DNA from 2 places in the Glutamicibacter sp. St.4D3 genome. Region 2 is predicted to be linked to the other one. Evidence: riboswitches for the same ligand, from Rfam matches in the RefSeq annotation. Region 2 holds a riboswitch; the other holds the start of a gene.
The links. Region 2 has a riboswitch for S-adenosylmethionine ahead of AC6I21_RS01235 (ABC transporter substrate-binding protein). Riboswitches for the same ligand answer to the same signal wherever they lie in the genome.
Positions count from the first base shown of each region.

Region 1: linked by a shared signal. The riboswitch ahead of AC6I21_RS03805 (bifunctional o-acetylhomoserine/o-acetylserine sulfhydrylase) and the one ahead of AC6I21_RS01235 (ABC transporter substrate-binding protein) in region 2 are both predicted to bind S-adenosylmethionine.

Region 1 covers NZ_AP039380.1:829,392-836,760, forward strand. Annotated here, with positions in the region: gene AC6I21_RS03785 (DeoR/GlpR family DNA-binding transcription regulator) at 1-690, shown strand, start outside; gene AC6I21_RS03790 (phosphotransferase family protein) at 730-1,581, opposite strand; gene AC6I21_RS03795 (CPBP family intramembrane glutamic endopeptidase) at 1,706-2,476, shown strand; gene AC6I21_RS03800 (VOC family protein) at 2,583-3,227, opposite strand; SAM riboswitch class IV at 3,417-3,536, shown strand; gene AC6I21_RS03805 (bifunctional o-acetylhomoserine/o-acetylserine sulfhydrylase) at 3,626-4,972, shown strand; gene metX (homoserine O-acetyltransferase MetX) at 4,977-6,107, shown strand; gene AC6I21_RS03815 (glycosyltransferase 87 family protein) at 6,271-7,369, shown strand, end outside.
Region 2 covers NZ_AP039380.1:248,245-255,613, forward strand. Annotated here, with positions in the region: gene ggt (gamma-glutamyltransferase) at 1-447, opposite strand, end outside; gene AC6I21_RS01230 (ASCH domain-containing protein) at 816-1,280, shown strand; SAM riboswitch class I at 1,676-1,766, shown strand; gene AC6I21_RS01235 (ABC transporter substrate-binding protein) at 1,885-3,516, shown strand; gene AC6I21_RS01240 (ABC transporter permease) at 3,528-4,484, shown strand; gene AC6I21_RS01245 (ABC transporter permease) at 4,499-5,389, shown strand; gene AC6I21_RS01250 (ABC transporter ATP-binding protein) at 5,406-7,031, shown strand; gene AC6I21_RS01255 (acyl-CoA dehydrogenase family protein) at 7,102-7,369, shown strand, end outside.

The DNA of each region.
Region 1 (7,369 bases), 580 kb from region 2:
TCCGCGGCCACCGCCCGGCGTGACCTGGATTCGCTGGCGGCGGCCTCCCTGCTCACCCGCACCCACGGCGGGGCGGTCTCCAGCACCGTGGCCTACGACCTGCCCGCCCGCTACCAGAACGATTCGCGCGACGATGAGAAGGCGCAGATCGCCCGGGCGGCGGCGGCGATGGTGCGCCCGGACATGGTGGTTGGGCTTTCGGGCGGGACCACCACCAAGGCGATCGCCCACGAGCTGGGGATGCGCCAGGACCTGATCGGGGAGCCGGGGCGCATCACCCTGACGGTGGTGACCAACGCCGTGAACATTGCCGGGCTGCTGGCGGTGCGCCCGCACATCCGGGTGATGGTCACCGGCGGGGTGCTCAATGCCCGGTCCTATGAACTGGTCGGGCCGATGGCGCAGGCGGCGCTGGGCAAGATCACCATGGATTTGTGCTTCGTGGGGGTCAACGGGCTGGACCCGCGGCTGGGGCCGATGGTCTCGGATGAGATGGAGGCGGCGGTCAACGAGCTGATGGTCGCCCAGTCCCGGGACAGCTACCTGGTGCTGGACTCCTCCAAGGTGGGCACCCGCTCCTTTGTCATCCTGGACACCGCTAACCTCACCGGCATGATCACCGACCGGCAGCTGGATGCCGGCCAGCTTGCGGCCCTGGATGCGGCCGGGCTGAAGGTGCTCACCGCCTAGGGTGCCGCCCGCTGCGCGGCGCACCGCCCGGCGTGGGGCCTAGCCGCGTGCGGCGGCGGCCGCCGCCATGCGCAGGCGCGGGCCGATTTTGCGCAGCAGCTTGTCCAGCCGCGGATGATCGGTGCGCGCAATGGCGTCGCTGAAGCGCTCCAGGCTCATCAGCCCCAGCCAGATCCTGGCCCGGCGGGCCTGCCCGGGATCCGGAGCGACCTGGTCGATCAGGTCCTGGCCGTGCCACAGGCACAAGTAGGCGGTGTTCAGCGCCGGGTCCCAGGCCGCGGCCAGGTCCCAGTCCAGGATCCCAATCAGCTCCCCGTCGACCCAGTGCATGTTGTGCCCGGCCAGGTCCCCGTGCACCAGGCCCGGGGGCACCTGGGCCAGTTCGGGCAGCTGCTCCCACAGGGTGAGGGCCGCCGGGCGCAGCTCGAGCGGCAGCGCATCGTGGCTGGCCTGGCGGCGCTCGGTGGTCCACGGCCCGCCGAACGCGAACGGTTCGGCCAGCAGCGGGCGCAGCGTGTCGAGCTCTACCTCGGCCAGGGCATCGACCACCCGGCGCAGGATGCACGCATCGCCCCGGTGCGGTGGGTGCGCGGTGCCGGGAATGTAGCGCATCGCCACCGCCGCCAGCCCTTGCGCGTCAGTGGCGATCGGGCCCAGCGCGGTGGGCACCTGCCAGGCAAGGCGTTCGGAGACGGCCCGGTGCAGGGCCACGCTGCGGGGCATGGCCGCGCTGGCCTGCGGGGTGCGGGCCATGCGGATCACCGCCTGCTCGTTGCCCAGCAGCACCCGGTGGAACTGCCCGCCTTCCTCCACCCGGGCCCCTTGCCAGGACAGCTGCGGGGCCAGGCGCCGGGCCAGGGCCAGCTCGGCATCGGTGGCGGCTCGACTCACGGGTTCTCCCTTGGTATGTGGTGGGCGGGGCGGCGCCCGGACCTGCGGGCCGAGCGGTTCCAACGCTATCGCAGCCACCGCGGTGCTTCAGCCCAGGCACAGCGGGCACGCATAGGATCAAGGGGTGCAAAGCAATCTGGCAGACGGCCCGCGGCAGGCGGGGCCGCTGAAATTCGAGATCTTTTTGGTGCTGGCGCTGTCGCTGGGCCAAAGCGCGGTGTATTCGATCGTCAGCTTCCTGGACAAGGTGACCCGCGCGCCGCTGGGTGAGCAGACCACCTCGATGAACAACCCGCTCAGCGCCCGGCCCTGGTTCGATCTGACCTACCAGCTGCTGGACATCGCCTTCGCCCTGGTGCCGGTGGCGCTGGCGCTGTACTTCATGGCGCGCAGTCTGGGGCTCGGGCCGCGGCAGGTGGGGTTCGATTTGCGCCGGCCCGGCCGAGACGCGGCCTGGGGCGCCGGCTTGTTCCTGGCGATGGGGCTGGGCACCCTGGGCCTGTACGCGGTGGGGCGGGCGCTGGGGCTGACCACCGCGCTGTCGGTGGCGAACCTGGAGGGGTATTGGTGGACGGTGCCGGTGCTGCTGCTGTCCGCGGCCCGCCACGCGGTGCTGGAGGAGGTGCTCATGCTGGCCTTCCTCTTCGCCCACGGCCGGGCGCTGAAGATCGCCCCCTGGGCGCTGCTTCTGGGGTCGGCGCTGCTGCGCGGCAGCTACCACCTGTACCAGGGATTCGGGCCGTTCATCGGCAACGCGGTGATGGGCGCCGTGTTCGGTTGGGTGTACCTGCGGTGGGGGCGGGTGATGCCGCTGGTGATCGCGCACTTCCTGCTCGACGCGGTGGGCTTTGTGGGCTTCGCGCTGATCGGTCCGGCGATCGGGATCGGCGGCTGAGCCGGCCGCCCGGCCTTTGCGCCGCGGCGCCGGCGGGTTAACGGATCAGGGGCAGGGGGCGAACCCTCGCGGTTCACGCCCTGCCCCTATATCCGTGCGTCCTTGGCTACAGCACGACCTCGCCCTTGGGGGTCTGGAAGGTGACCGAGAGGATGCCCGGGGTCCCGTTGGGGGACTGGTAGCTCATGGTGACCTCGCCCAGCTGCACCTCATCGGGCTTGCCCAGCCACTCCAGCACCCGGTCGCGGGAGCCGGCGATGGTGATCTCATCGATGAAGCCCACCGGGTCCAGGGCGCGGGAAGGGTGCAGGTCCTCGGTGCCGTCGTCCCAGCGCAGCAGGTAGGGCACCTGCGGGTCGGCGATCAGGCCCTTGATGCCGATCTGCTGCCAGGTCAGTTCGCGCCCGTCGGGGAACTTGCGGTTGCCCGGCACGGCCTGGCGGCCCAGCCGTTGCTCGGCCTGGCCCATCTCATCCAGGGACACGCACCAGCCCATCCATCCCCCGCCCAGTTCGGAGCGGGCGCGCACGGCCTGCCCGAAGGGGGCCTTGAGGCTTGCCGGGTGGTCCAGCACCTCGACGACTTCCAGGTACTGGTTGTGCTGCAGCGGAAAAATTACATTGCGAGTTCCGAATCGTGGGTGGATCCCACCCTTGACGAACTCCAGGCCCAGGGTCTGGGAGATGCGTTCGGCGGTTTCCATCAGCCCATCGGGGCCACATGCATACGAAACGTGATCTAGCCTCATCATGCGATCATCATGCCATTTTTGTGATCCAAGTCTCGACTTAGGGTCGCCTAATTATTTCTCCAGGTGTTGACGTTCCGGCCCGAACGTGCCAAGTGCGGCGCAAGGGGTGCGCTGTTGTGTGACCGATTGCGACGCCGCGGACGCAGCGCCGATTGCATCGTCCGCCGCGCCTGCGGCACACTGGTGGCAGGTCATGAGTCCCAGCTACGAGCCCCGGCTTGCTGGGCGGCAACCCTCCAACCGCGGTGGGGTGCCCCGGGTGAAGACCTGGCCCTGCACACCTAGGTGTGCCAAGGACAAGCGCGGGTTACACCCTGAGAACTCACCGGCCACCGGCCTCTTAGGGTGAATTTCAGTGGTGTACCCCCGAATAGTCAACGAACTATGGGAGGAAAACCATGAGCGAAAACTGGTCATTCGAGACCCGTCAGATCCACGCCGGGCAAAGCCCGGACCCGCACACCGGGGCCCGGGCCCTGCCGATCTACCAGACCACGTCCTTCGAATTCCCCACCGCGCAGACCGCGGCCGAGCGCTTTGCGCTGCAGGACCTGGGTCCGATCTACACCCGCATCGGCAACCCCACCCAGGAGGCGGTGGAGAACCGGATCGCCAGCCTGGAGGGCGGGGTGGGCGCCCTGCTGCTGGCCTCCGGGCAGGCGGCCACCACGTTCGCGATCCTGAACCTGGCCGAGGCGGGGGACCACATCGTGGCCAGCCCCAGCCTCTACGGGGGCACCCAGAACCTGTTCAAGCACACGCTGCGCAAGCTGGGAATCGAGGTCAGCTTCGTGGCCGACCCGGACGACCTGCAGGGGTGGCGCGCCGCGATCCGCCCGAACACCAAGGCGCTGTTCGGCGAGGTGGTCTCCAACCCGCGCCAGGACGTGCTGGACATTGCGGCGATCGCGGACATCGCCCACGCGGCCGGCGTGCCGCTGCTGGTGGACAACACCCTGTCCACCCCCTACCTGATCCGCCCGATCGAGTCCGGCGCGGACATCGTCATCCACTCGGCCACGAAGTACCTGGGCGGGCACGGCACCGCGATCGCCGGGGTGATCGTGGATTCGGGCAACTTCGACTTCGGGGCCGACCCGCAGAAGTTCCCGGGCTTCAACACCCCGGATGAGTCCTACAACAACCTGGTCTTCGCCCGCGACCTGGGCGTGGACGGCGCACTGGGGGCGAACCTGGCCTACATCCTCAAGGCGCGGGTGCAGCTGCTGCGCGACCTGGGTTCGGCCGTGTCCCCCTTCAACGCGTTCTTGATCGCCCAGGGCCTGGAAACCCTGTCCCTGCGCATGGAGCGCCACGTGGCCAACGCGGTCCAGGTGGCCCGCTGGCTGGAGGCGCACCCGCAGGTGCAGCAGGTCTCCTACGCCGGGCTGCCCTCCTCCCCGTGGTACGAACGCGGACGCAAGTACGGGCCGAACGGGGTGGGCGCGATCGTCTCCTTCGACGTGGCCGGCGGGGCCGCGGCCGGCCAGGCGTTCGCCGATGCGCTGGTGCTGCATTCGAACGTGGCCAACCTGGGGGACGTGCGCTCCCTGGTGGTGCACCCGGCCTCCACCACCCACGCCCAGCTCAGCGACGCCGAGCAGCTGGCCGCGGGGGTGCGTCCGGGGCTGGTGCGCCTGAGCGTGGGGCTGGAGAACGTCAAGGACATCCTGGCCGACCTGGAACTGGGCTTCGCGGCCGTGGCCGCCCGCCAGACCGACGAGACCCTGGCCGAAGCGCGCTAAGCCGATGACTGCGATCGCAAGGACCGGGCGGCCGGCCACCCGCACCGCCGTGCACGGCATGAGGCGCCGAGCGGCGGTGGGGGAGTATGGCTTTGAAACCGGCGGCTACCTGCCGCAGGTGGAGCTGGCCTACGAAACCTGGGGGGAACTGGACGCACAGGGCTCCAACGCGGTGCTGATCACCCACGCGCTGACCGGCGATGCCCACGTCAGCCGCGGGGACTCGGACTTCGACGGCTGGTGGGAGGACTTCGTGGGCCCCGGCAAGCCGATCGACACCAACCGCTACCACGTGGTGGCGGCGAACATCGTCGGCGGCTGCAACGGCAGCACCGGGCCGGGCAGCCTGGACGCCAACGGGCGGGCCTGGGGTTCGCGTTTCCCGTTCACCACCATCAAGGACTCGGTGCACCTGGAGGCCCGGCTGGCCGACGCGCTGGGGATCGAGACCTGGCACGCGGTGATCGGCGGGTCGATGGGCGGGGCACGGGCCCTGGAGTGGGCCGTGCTCTACCCGCACCGGGTGCGCAACCTGGTGGTGATGGCCGCCTGCGCGCAGGCCAGCGCCGAACAGATCGCCTTCGCCCAGGTGCAAAGCGAATCGATCCGGCTGGACCCGCACTTCGCCAATGGGGACTACTACCACACCGGGCGGGCGCCGGACGCCGGGCTCGGGGTGGCCCGGCGCCTGGCGCACGTCACCTACCGTTCCGAGGCCGAGCTGCAGCAGCGCTTCGGACGCAGGGGGCAGGGCCAGGAGGACCCGCTGGGATCGGCCAGCTGGCCGCGCGGACGCTACATGGTCGAAAGCTACCTGGACCACCAGGCGGCCAAGCTGTCCCGGCGTTTTGACGCGAACAGCTACCTGGTGCTCACCGAGGCGCTGATGAGCCACGACGTGGCCCGCGGGTTCGGCTCGCTGGAGCACGCCCTGGCCCGGCTGGCCGGGGTGAACACGGTGATCGCCGCGGTGCGCAGCGACCGGCTCTACCTGCCCGAGCAGTCCGAGCAGCTGGCCGCGCTGATTCCCGGCGCCGCGCCGGTGCACTACATCGACTCGCCGATCGGCCACGACGGGTTCCTGACCGACGCGGTGCAGCTGGCCGGGGTGCTGGCCGAGCGCGTGTTCGCCTAGCCGCCCTGCGACGCAGCAGCTTTTTTGCGCGCGCCGGGACATCCACCAGTATGCGGTGGATGTCCCGGCGCGCACTGCGTTAAAGGGCCCGGATCGTGCGGCGGCGGTGCCGTCCCCGCGGTGGGCGGCCCACCGCGGGGGCGGACCCCCATAGACTTATCGGGTGCCTTTAGAGAATCCTGGATTTCAAGCCTCCATCACGCCGCGCCAGTGGCTGTCCCTGTTCCGCCGGCCCTGGTTCCTGCTGGGCCTGGCCGCCGCGCTGGGGATCGTGCTGCTGGCCTCCCCGCTGTACGGGCTGGACTTCCGGGTGTACCGCGAAGGGGCGAAGGTGCTGTTCGCCGGGCTGAACGAGCGTTCCTTGTATGACCCGATGCCGCAGGAGCTGGGCACCCGGGGCCTGCCGTTCACCTACCCGCCGTTCGCCGCCGCCTTGTTCCTGCCCTTCGCGCTGCTGCCCGCGACGCTGGGCATGGTGCTGATCACCGCCACCACGCTGCTGTGCCTGGTGGGGGCCGCGCTCTTGGCGGTCGGCTACATGCACCGCCACGGGGCGCTGGGCTGGTTCGCCCACACCCAGCTCCGCCGCGGCCTGGCGGTGCTGCTGGCCATCACGCTGATCGGGGTGAGCGGGCCCTGGCGGGACAGCCTGGACTTCGGGCAGATCAACGCGATGATCATGGCGTTGATCGTGATCGACGTGGTGCGCCCGGGCCGCTGGCTGCCGCGCGGGGTGCTGATCGGGGTGGCCGCCGGGATCAAGCTCACGCCCCTGGCATTCGGGCTGATCTTCCTGGCCCGCCGGGATCTGCGGTCGCTGTTCGGGATGGCCGGCGGGTTCGCCGCCACCATCGCCATCGGCTGGCTGGTGGCCGGAGGCGAGTCGATGACGTTCTGGTCCTCGCTGCTGGAATCGGCCACCCGGGTCGGGGACCCGGCCGCGATGTACAACCTGTCGCTGAACTCGCTGCTGTTCCACCTTGGGCTCGAGGGCAGCGCCCAGAAGCTGGCCTGGGCGGCGGCCTGCCTGGGCATGGTGCTCCTGGGGTACGCGGCGATCCGCCTCGCGCAGCGGCGCGGAGACGTGCTGGCCGCGATCAGCGTCAACGCGCTGGTGATGCTGGCGATCTCCCCGGTGTCCTGGTTCCACCACTGGGTGTGGATCGCGTTGGGGCTGCCGGTGGTGTGGGTGGCCGCCTGGCGCCGCCGCGGGATCGCCCGCGCCCTGGGCCGGGGCCTGTGCCTGGTGCTGGTGCTGGCGT
Region 2 (7,369 bases):
GCCGGGCACGCCCACGGACACCCCGCTGGTCACCAGCTCCGGGGTGAAGGGGTAGGGGCTGCCGGTCTGCGGATCAATGAAGGCGTCGTGGGGCATGGCGGCCGGGGCGGTTTCCCGACCGTCCAGCGTGCTGATCTTCCGGGTGTCGGCGTCGTAGTACATGAAGTAGCCTCCGCCGCCAATGCCAGCGCTGTAGGGTTCGGCGACTCCCAGTGTCGCGGCGGCGGCCACCGCCGCGTCCACGGCGTTGCCGCCGCGGCGCAACACGGAAATCGCCGCGGAAGAGGCCTCCGGGTCGACGGTGGCCACGGCGCCACCGTAACCGGTGGCGGTGGCTTGCTTCTCGGTTTGGCGTGGTTCCGCCTGGGCCGGCGCCAGACTGAGCGCGGTCAAGCCCAACGCCAGGCTGATCGCGCAGGCTGGGGCGCGAAGTGATCGTGGGTGCACAGCTACCCGCTCCTTGGGGGTTGATGGGTTCTGACCCCCTCAAGCTAGGCGAAGTGCACCACATCCAATGGAAGTGAGACGCATCACATTCCAAAAGTTGTGGTTGCCCTGAGGAACCGGCTTTCGGCGCAGTGCCTCCGGGGCGGGGCAGTCCTTCGGAGAGGAGCCAGCGGTTTCTGCGCACGAAGCACCATATGCCTTTCCCGCCGATTTTTGCGCGCAACCTTGGTTCCGGGCAGAGGCAATGAAAGGCCCCTGTGCAGCGCCGGCCCATGGCGGAAAGCACTAGGCTTGGGGCCATGGATTCCTCGGCCTCCCGGCTCCCGCCGGTCGACCTCGCGCGGGCAAGACAATTGTGGGGCGACTATGTGCTTTGGGCAGGGGGCGGGGTCCTGCGACCCGAGGTGTTGCCTGTCGTTGACTACTTCGGGGACAGTCCCGCATTGGCCGATGCGTTGCTGCGCGCAGTTTCCGACGGGGATAAGCGCGCAACCTCGAGCCTGGAGAACGAGTACACGGCAAGCGGTGAACCGTTGCCGGAGGCAGGCGCCTATTGGCTAGCCTGCGATTCCACCGGTACGGCGCGTCTCATCCTGCAGACCACCGAGGTCACCTTGGCGGCCTTTGACCACGTGGACGCCGATTTCGCCTTTGCCGAAGGGGAGGATGACCGCTCGTTGGCCAGCTGGCGCCGCGAGCATGAGAAGTACTGGCGTCGCACCCAGCGGGCTGCTGGACACCAATGGGATCCGACCCTGACGTCGCAGCCGGGTTTCCGGGTCGTGCTTGAGCGTTTCGTTGTCGCCTGGCCTATGGGCCCCGGCAGGGCGTAGCCCCCAGCGGTTTTTCCGCGCCGGTGGATCTGCCGGCTCGTGGATGAGGAATCTGCACAGGGTTTCACAGGGCTCCAACTGCGGGACAAGGCCAAGCCGGCCCGGCCCTGCGGCTGCTGCACGGTACTGCCCCCGGTCCGCGGAGGCGTGTAAAACCCGCGCCACCCACTACAGCGGGCGCGGTGGCACCGGCGCCACCCTGCCGGAGGAATTGTCAAGGATCTGCGGTTTTCGCCTTCACACAATGACTTACCGGCGCGTGTGACCCCATTGTTACGGTGCTGCCGAGCCTTTGTCGCCTCCTCGGTGGCGATGTGACGTCGATGTTTCGTCATGGTTGGTCACATGAATGTCCCCGCCGCACACTGAAATCACCCGGAACACCCACCGGAACAACACCATCCAGAGCGACTGAGAGACCTGGCTCGTTGACGTCGCAGCAACCACCCCGACGGGGAGCGGTGCTAAGGCCAGGACCGATGGAGATTGCTAGATTTCGCAACGGTCCCCGCACACGGGCGGATGTCTGCCTGTTTTGCCTCCCTTCGCGGGAGGGACCTGAATTCAGCGTGCTCCTCGGGCTAAACCGAGAGGAACACGGATTATGCGGCCACCACGTTTGGCGCTGAAAGCCACCGCACTGCTTGCGGCCCTGGGGCTGTCGTTGACCGCATGCGGCGGCAGCGGCGCGGCAAGCCCGAACACCGAGTCGGCACAGCCAGCCGGCGACCCGGTGCAGGGTGGAACCCTGACCTACGCCGAGGTCACCCCCATCGACAACTGGCAGACCCAGGCGGCCCGGTTCTACGAGAAGGCCAACGTGCTGAACTCGGTGCTGGACCGGCTGACCTATTTTGACGCCGAGCAGGGCAAGCTGGTGGGGTGGATCGCCAGTGACTTCACCTCCAACGAGACCAAGACCCAGTACACGTTCACCATTCGTGACGGGGTGACGTTTTCCAACGGCACCGCACTGGATGCCAAGGCCGTCAAGGCGAACCTGGACGCGCTGGGACTGGGCATCAAGGATGCGCAGATCCAGCCGAACGTGGATTTCTCGGCGTACAAGTCCTCCAAGGTGCTGGACGGGAACAAGGTCCAGGTCACCCTGAAGCGTCCGGACGCCAACTTCCTGCGCGCCACCTCCTCGGTGACCGCCGGGCTGGTGGCCCCCGAAACGCTGAAGCTGGACAACGCCGGGCAGTCGGCGATCTCCAAGATCGTGGGTTCCGGACCGTTCGTCTTCGCCTCGGAAAAGCCCGATGAGGAAGTGGTGTTCAGCGCCCGCGACGACTACGCCTGGGCTCCGCAGGGTGCCCAGAACCCGGGGGCTCCCTACCTGGATGAGCTGGTCATCAAGTACCTGCCGGAGGTTGCACACCGTGCCGGAGCCGCCCAGTCCGGGCAGGTGGACCTGGTTCGGGGATTGCAGCCGGTGGATGAGCAGGTGCTGAAATCCGGCGGCGGCCAGGTGTTCGCCGCGCAGGGCGTGGATTTGACCACCAACAACGCCTCGGTGCGCATTGGCTCCGGGCAGCTGGCCGACGCCAAGGTCCGCCAGGCGCTGCAGGTGGGCATCGACCGCCAGGCGCTGAAGGACACCGTGCTTTCGGACAGCTATGTGATTTCCGCATCGATTCTGAACCACAAGGCCCCGGGCTTCGTGGACTTCTCCGCGGAATTGGCCTACGACCCGGCGCGGTCCAAGGAGCTGCTGGATGAGGCCGGCTGGGTTCCGGGACCGGACGGGATCCGGCAGAAGGACGGGAAGAAGCTGGAGGTCACCGTCGCCTCCTCGAACAACTCGGTGGTCATCAAGCCGGCCTTCGAACTTATTGAGCAGCAGTGGCGCGAGATCGGGGTCAAACTGGTGAACCGGGCAGCGGACAACACGTTCCTGACCAGTGCCCTGGTCGATGACAAGGTCGAATTCTTCGGCACCCGGCAGTTCGCCTACGGCGGGCTGGGGCCGGTCTTCGGGCCGGCGAACAACACCCAGACGCTGAACGCGGACGAAGAGTTGAACGAACTGTTCACCCGGGAACAGGCGGCCACCACCGAGCAGGAGCACCTGAAGCTGATCGGTGAGGAACAGCGTGCCCTGGTGCTGGACAAGGCCCTGACCCTGGTGCTGTGGGATGAGGTCCAGGTCTACGGCGCGCATTCGGGCACCCACGTCGACTTCACCTCCGGCACCGCCCCGATCTTCCAGGGCGCCTGGAAGAGCGGCAAGTAGGGGAGGGAAGCATGGGCGGATACATTGCCAAGCGCGTTGGCCAGGCCCTGCTGGTCATCTGGCTGGCCTACACCGCGGTTTTCCTGGCGGTGCAGGCCCTGCCGAATGACCCGGTGACCATCTTCCTGTCCACCGACGCCGCCGCGGACCCGGCCACCATCGCACAGCTGAAGGCCCACTACGGCTATGACCAACCGCTGATCACCCAATACCTGGGGCAGCTGGGCGCGCTGCTGCGCGGGGACCTGGGCTACTCGCTGTCCTCCGGGGCGCCGGTGGCCGCCCGGATCGGGGAGGTCATCGGATCCACCCTGGTCCTGGCCGGCAGCGCCTTCGTGCTGGCCGTCCTGCTGGCGGTGGCCCTGGTGGCCGCGGCCACCCTGGCCCGTGGTGAGCGGCTGCGCCGGGCGCTGTTGAACCTGCCGCCGCTGTTCATTTCAATCCCGGTGTTCTGGCTGGGCCTGGTGCTGCTGCAGCTGCTGGCAGTGCAGCTGGGGGTGATGTCCCTGTTCCCGGACGGTTCGGCGCTGTCGCTGCTGGTGCCGATCCTGGTGCTGGCCCTGCACCTGAGCGCACCGATCGCCCAGGTGCTGCTCAAGAGCGTTCAGCAGGTCTCGGCCCAGCCGTTCGTGGACGTGCTGCGCGCCAAGGGGGCCGGGGAGTCCTGGATCTTCTACCGCCACACGCTGAAGAACGCCGCCCCGGCCGCGCTGTCGATTGCCGGGATCACCATCGGCACCCTGCTGGCCGGCTCGGTGATCACCGAGACCGTGTTCGCCCGCGCCGGACTGGGGCAGCTGGTGCTGCAGGCGGTCACCGTCCAGGACATTCCCCTGGTGCAGGCTCTGGTGCTGCTCACCGCCGCCACCTTCACCGTGGTGAACCTGCTGGTGGACCTCATCCACCCGCAGCTGGACCCACGAATCATTACCGCCCACGCCGGCTCGGCACGGGCCCTGGCTGCCTGAAGGGACAAGGGATCATGAGCGTACTGACCGAACAGAACACCACCCCGGCCGGGCTGCCGGTTCCGGAGCCGGCACCAACCACCGCGGCGCCAGCACCGGGCCGCCCGGTGCGCCGCTGGCTGGGACGCTGGTGGATGCTGCTGCCGCTGGGCCTGCTGCTGGCCTGGGCGCTGGTGCCCGGCGCGTTCAGCGCAGCGGACCCGATCACCGGGATCCCGGCGCAGAAGCTGAGCGCCCCCAGCCCCGCCCACCCCTTTGGCACCGACCACCTGGGCCGCGACGTATACTCCCGGGTGGTGCACGGCACCGGGCAAACCCTGATGACCGCGGGACTGGCCTGCCTGATCGGTTCGGTGCTCGGCAGCGTGCTGGGCCTGCTGGCCGGCACCACCGGAAGGGCGGCGGACGCCGTGGCCATGCGCCTGGTGGACGTGCTGCTGGCGGTGCCCGCGTTCCTGATCGCGCTGATCCTGGTCACCGCCACCGAGCCCGGGCCGCTGTCCCTGGGCCTGGGGGTGGGGATCGCCTCGATCGCCGCGTTCGCCCGGCTGGTGCGCACCGAGGTGCTGCGGGTGCGCTCCCACGACTTCGTGCAGGCGGCACTGATGAGCGGCGGCGGCTACTTCACGGTGCTGCGCCGGCACATCCTGCCGCACGTGATCGGACCGGTGCTGGCCCTGCTCGCCGTGGATTTGGGGGCGGCGATCCTGGCCATCTCGGGACTGGGCTTCCTGGGCTTCGGCGCCCCGCCGCCCACCCCCGAATGGGGGCTGCTGATTTCCGAGGGACGCCAGTACCTGTCGGTGGCCTGGTGGCTGACCACCCTGCCGGGCCTGGTGATCGTCACGGCCGTCATGCTCACCGCCGCCCTGGGGCGCAGCATCAACCGCGCCTTCCGCTTCTAGGACAAGGACAGTGGACATGGAAATGAACGCCAAGAACACCCCCGCCGCACCGGTGGTGCGCATCGAGGACCTCACGGTACGCTACCCCGGCGGGACGGTGGCCGCCAACGGGCTGGACCTGCACATCCCCTCGGGGCAGATCCTCGCCGTTGTCGGGGAATCCGGGTCCGGCAAGTCGACCCTGACCAAGGCGCTGATCGGGCTGCTGCCGGCCGGCACCCGCGTCGAGGGGTCCATCCGCTTTGGCGGCACCGAGGTGACGAACCTGGATGTGCGCCGCTGGCGGGCCATCCGCGGGGCCGGTATCGGGCTGGTGCCCCAGGATCCGGGCTCCAGCCTGGACCCGGTGAAGACCATCGGCTCCCAGCTGATCGAGGTGTTCCGGCTGCACCCGCAGCGTTCGGTGCCCAAGGCCCAATGGCGGTCCCGGGCCGTCGAACTGCTGGCAAGCGTGGGCGTTGACCGCCCGGAATACCGGCTGGGCCAGTACCCGCACGAGCTGTCCGGCGGACTGAAGCAGCGGGTGCTGATCGCGATCGCCTTCGCGCTGGACCCGCAGCTGCTGATCGCCGATGAGCCGACCAGCGCCCTGGACGTCACGGTGCAGCGCACCGTGCTGGAGGTCTTCGTCTCCCTGGCCCGGCAAAAGGGCACCACGGTCCTGTTCGTGACCCACGACCTGGCGGTCGCCACGGACATCGCCGACCGGGTGCTGGTGATGAATTCGGGGCGGATCCTGGAGGACCGCAGCGTGCGCTCGCTGATCACCGAAAGCACCGAACCCTACACCCGGGCGCTGCTGGCCCAGGCCACCGGCAGCCGGCAGCGGCCCCAACCGGTCGCGCACGCAGACATCGCGATCGACGTGCAGGAGGTGTCCAGGACCTTCGGCCGCGGCGCCACCGCCCACCGCGCGGTGCACCAGGTCAGCTTCCAGGTCCCGCGCGGCACCACGTTCTCCCTGGTCGGGGAATCGGGTTCGGGCAAGTCCACGACCGCCAAGCTGATCATGGGCCTGCTGGATCCGCAGTCCGGGCAGATTCGGGTCAACGGACAGCGGGTGGGTGCGGCCCACGGCCGGCGCCGGCACCAGCTGTGGCGCCAGGCCCAGCTGGTCTACCAGAACCCGGACTCGGCGTTGGACCCGCGCCAGCGCATCGCATCGATCATTGCCGAGCCATTGCTGAACTACCGGCTGGGGGACCCGCGCTGGCGTTCCGGACGGGTGGCCGAGCTCATGGAGCAGGTCAGCCTGGCCCCTTCCCTGGCCGCGGCCCGCCCGCCCCAGCTCTCCGGCGGACAGCGCCAGCGGGTGGCGATCGCCCGGGCGCTGGCGTCCGGGGCCGAGATCCTGGTGCTGGACGAGGCGCTGAGCGCACTGGATGTGCTCACCCAGGAGCAGATCCTGGCCTTGCTCCAGTCCCTGCAGCGCGAGCACGGGCTGACCTACCTGTTCATTTCCCACGACCTGCATGTGGTGGAACGCATCAGCCACCATGTGGGGGTCATGCGGCGCGGGGAGCTGGTGGAGAGCGGCAGCGTGCACCAGGTGTTCACCGAACCGGCCCACCGCTACACCCGCACCCTGCTGGCGGCGAACCCCGGGCAGGTTCTGCGTGAACTGTGCCCTGCCGCCGGCTGAACCCGAGCCCGGCCGGGAAGCGCCCGGCCACCGTCGAACGACGAACTTCCCCCGTCACGAAAAGAGGAGCATGAGCACCCACGCCATCCAGGCCACCAGCGACGAAGCGGTCTACCAACGCCTGCTGGAACGCTTTCGCCCGGTCTTCACCCGCATCGCCCAGGGCGCCCGGGAGCGCGAACAACACCGTGAACTGCCCTACCAGCAGGTGGCGTGGCTCAAGGACGCCGGCTTCACGGCGCTGCGGGTCCCGGCCAGCCACGGCGGAACGCCGGTGAGCCACACCGACCTGTTCCGGCTGCTGATCGAATTGGCGGCCGCCGACTCCAACGTCGCCC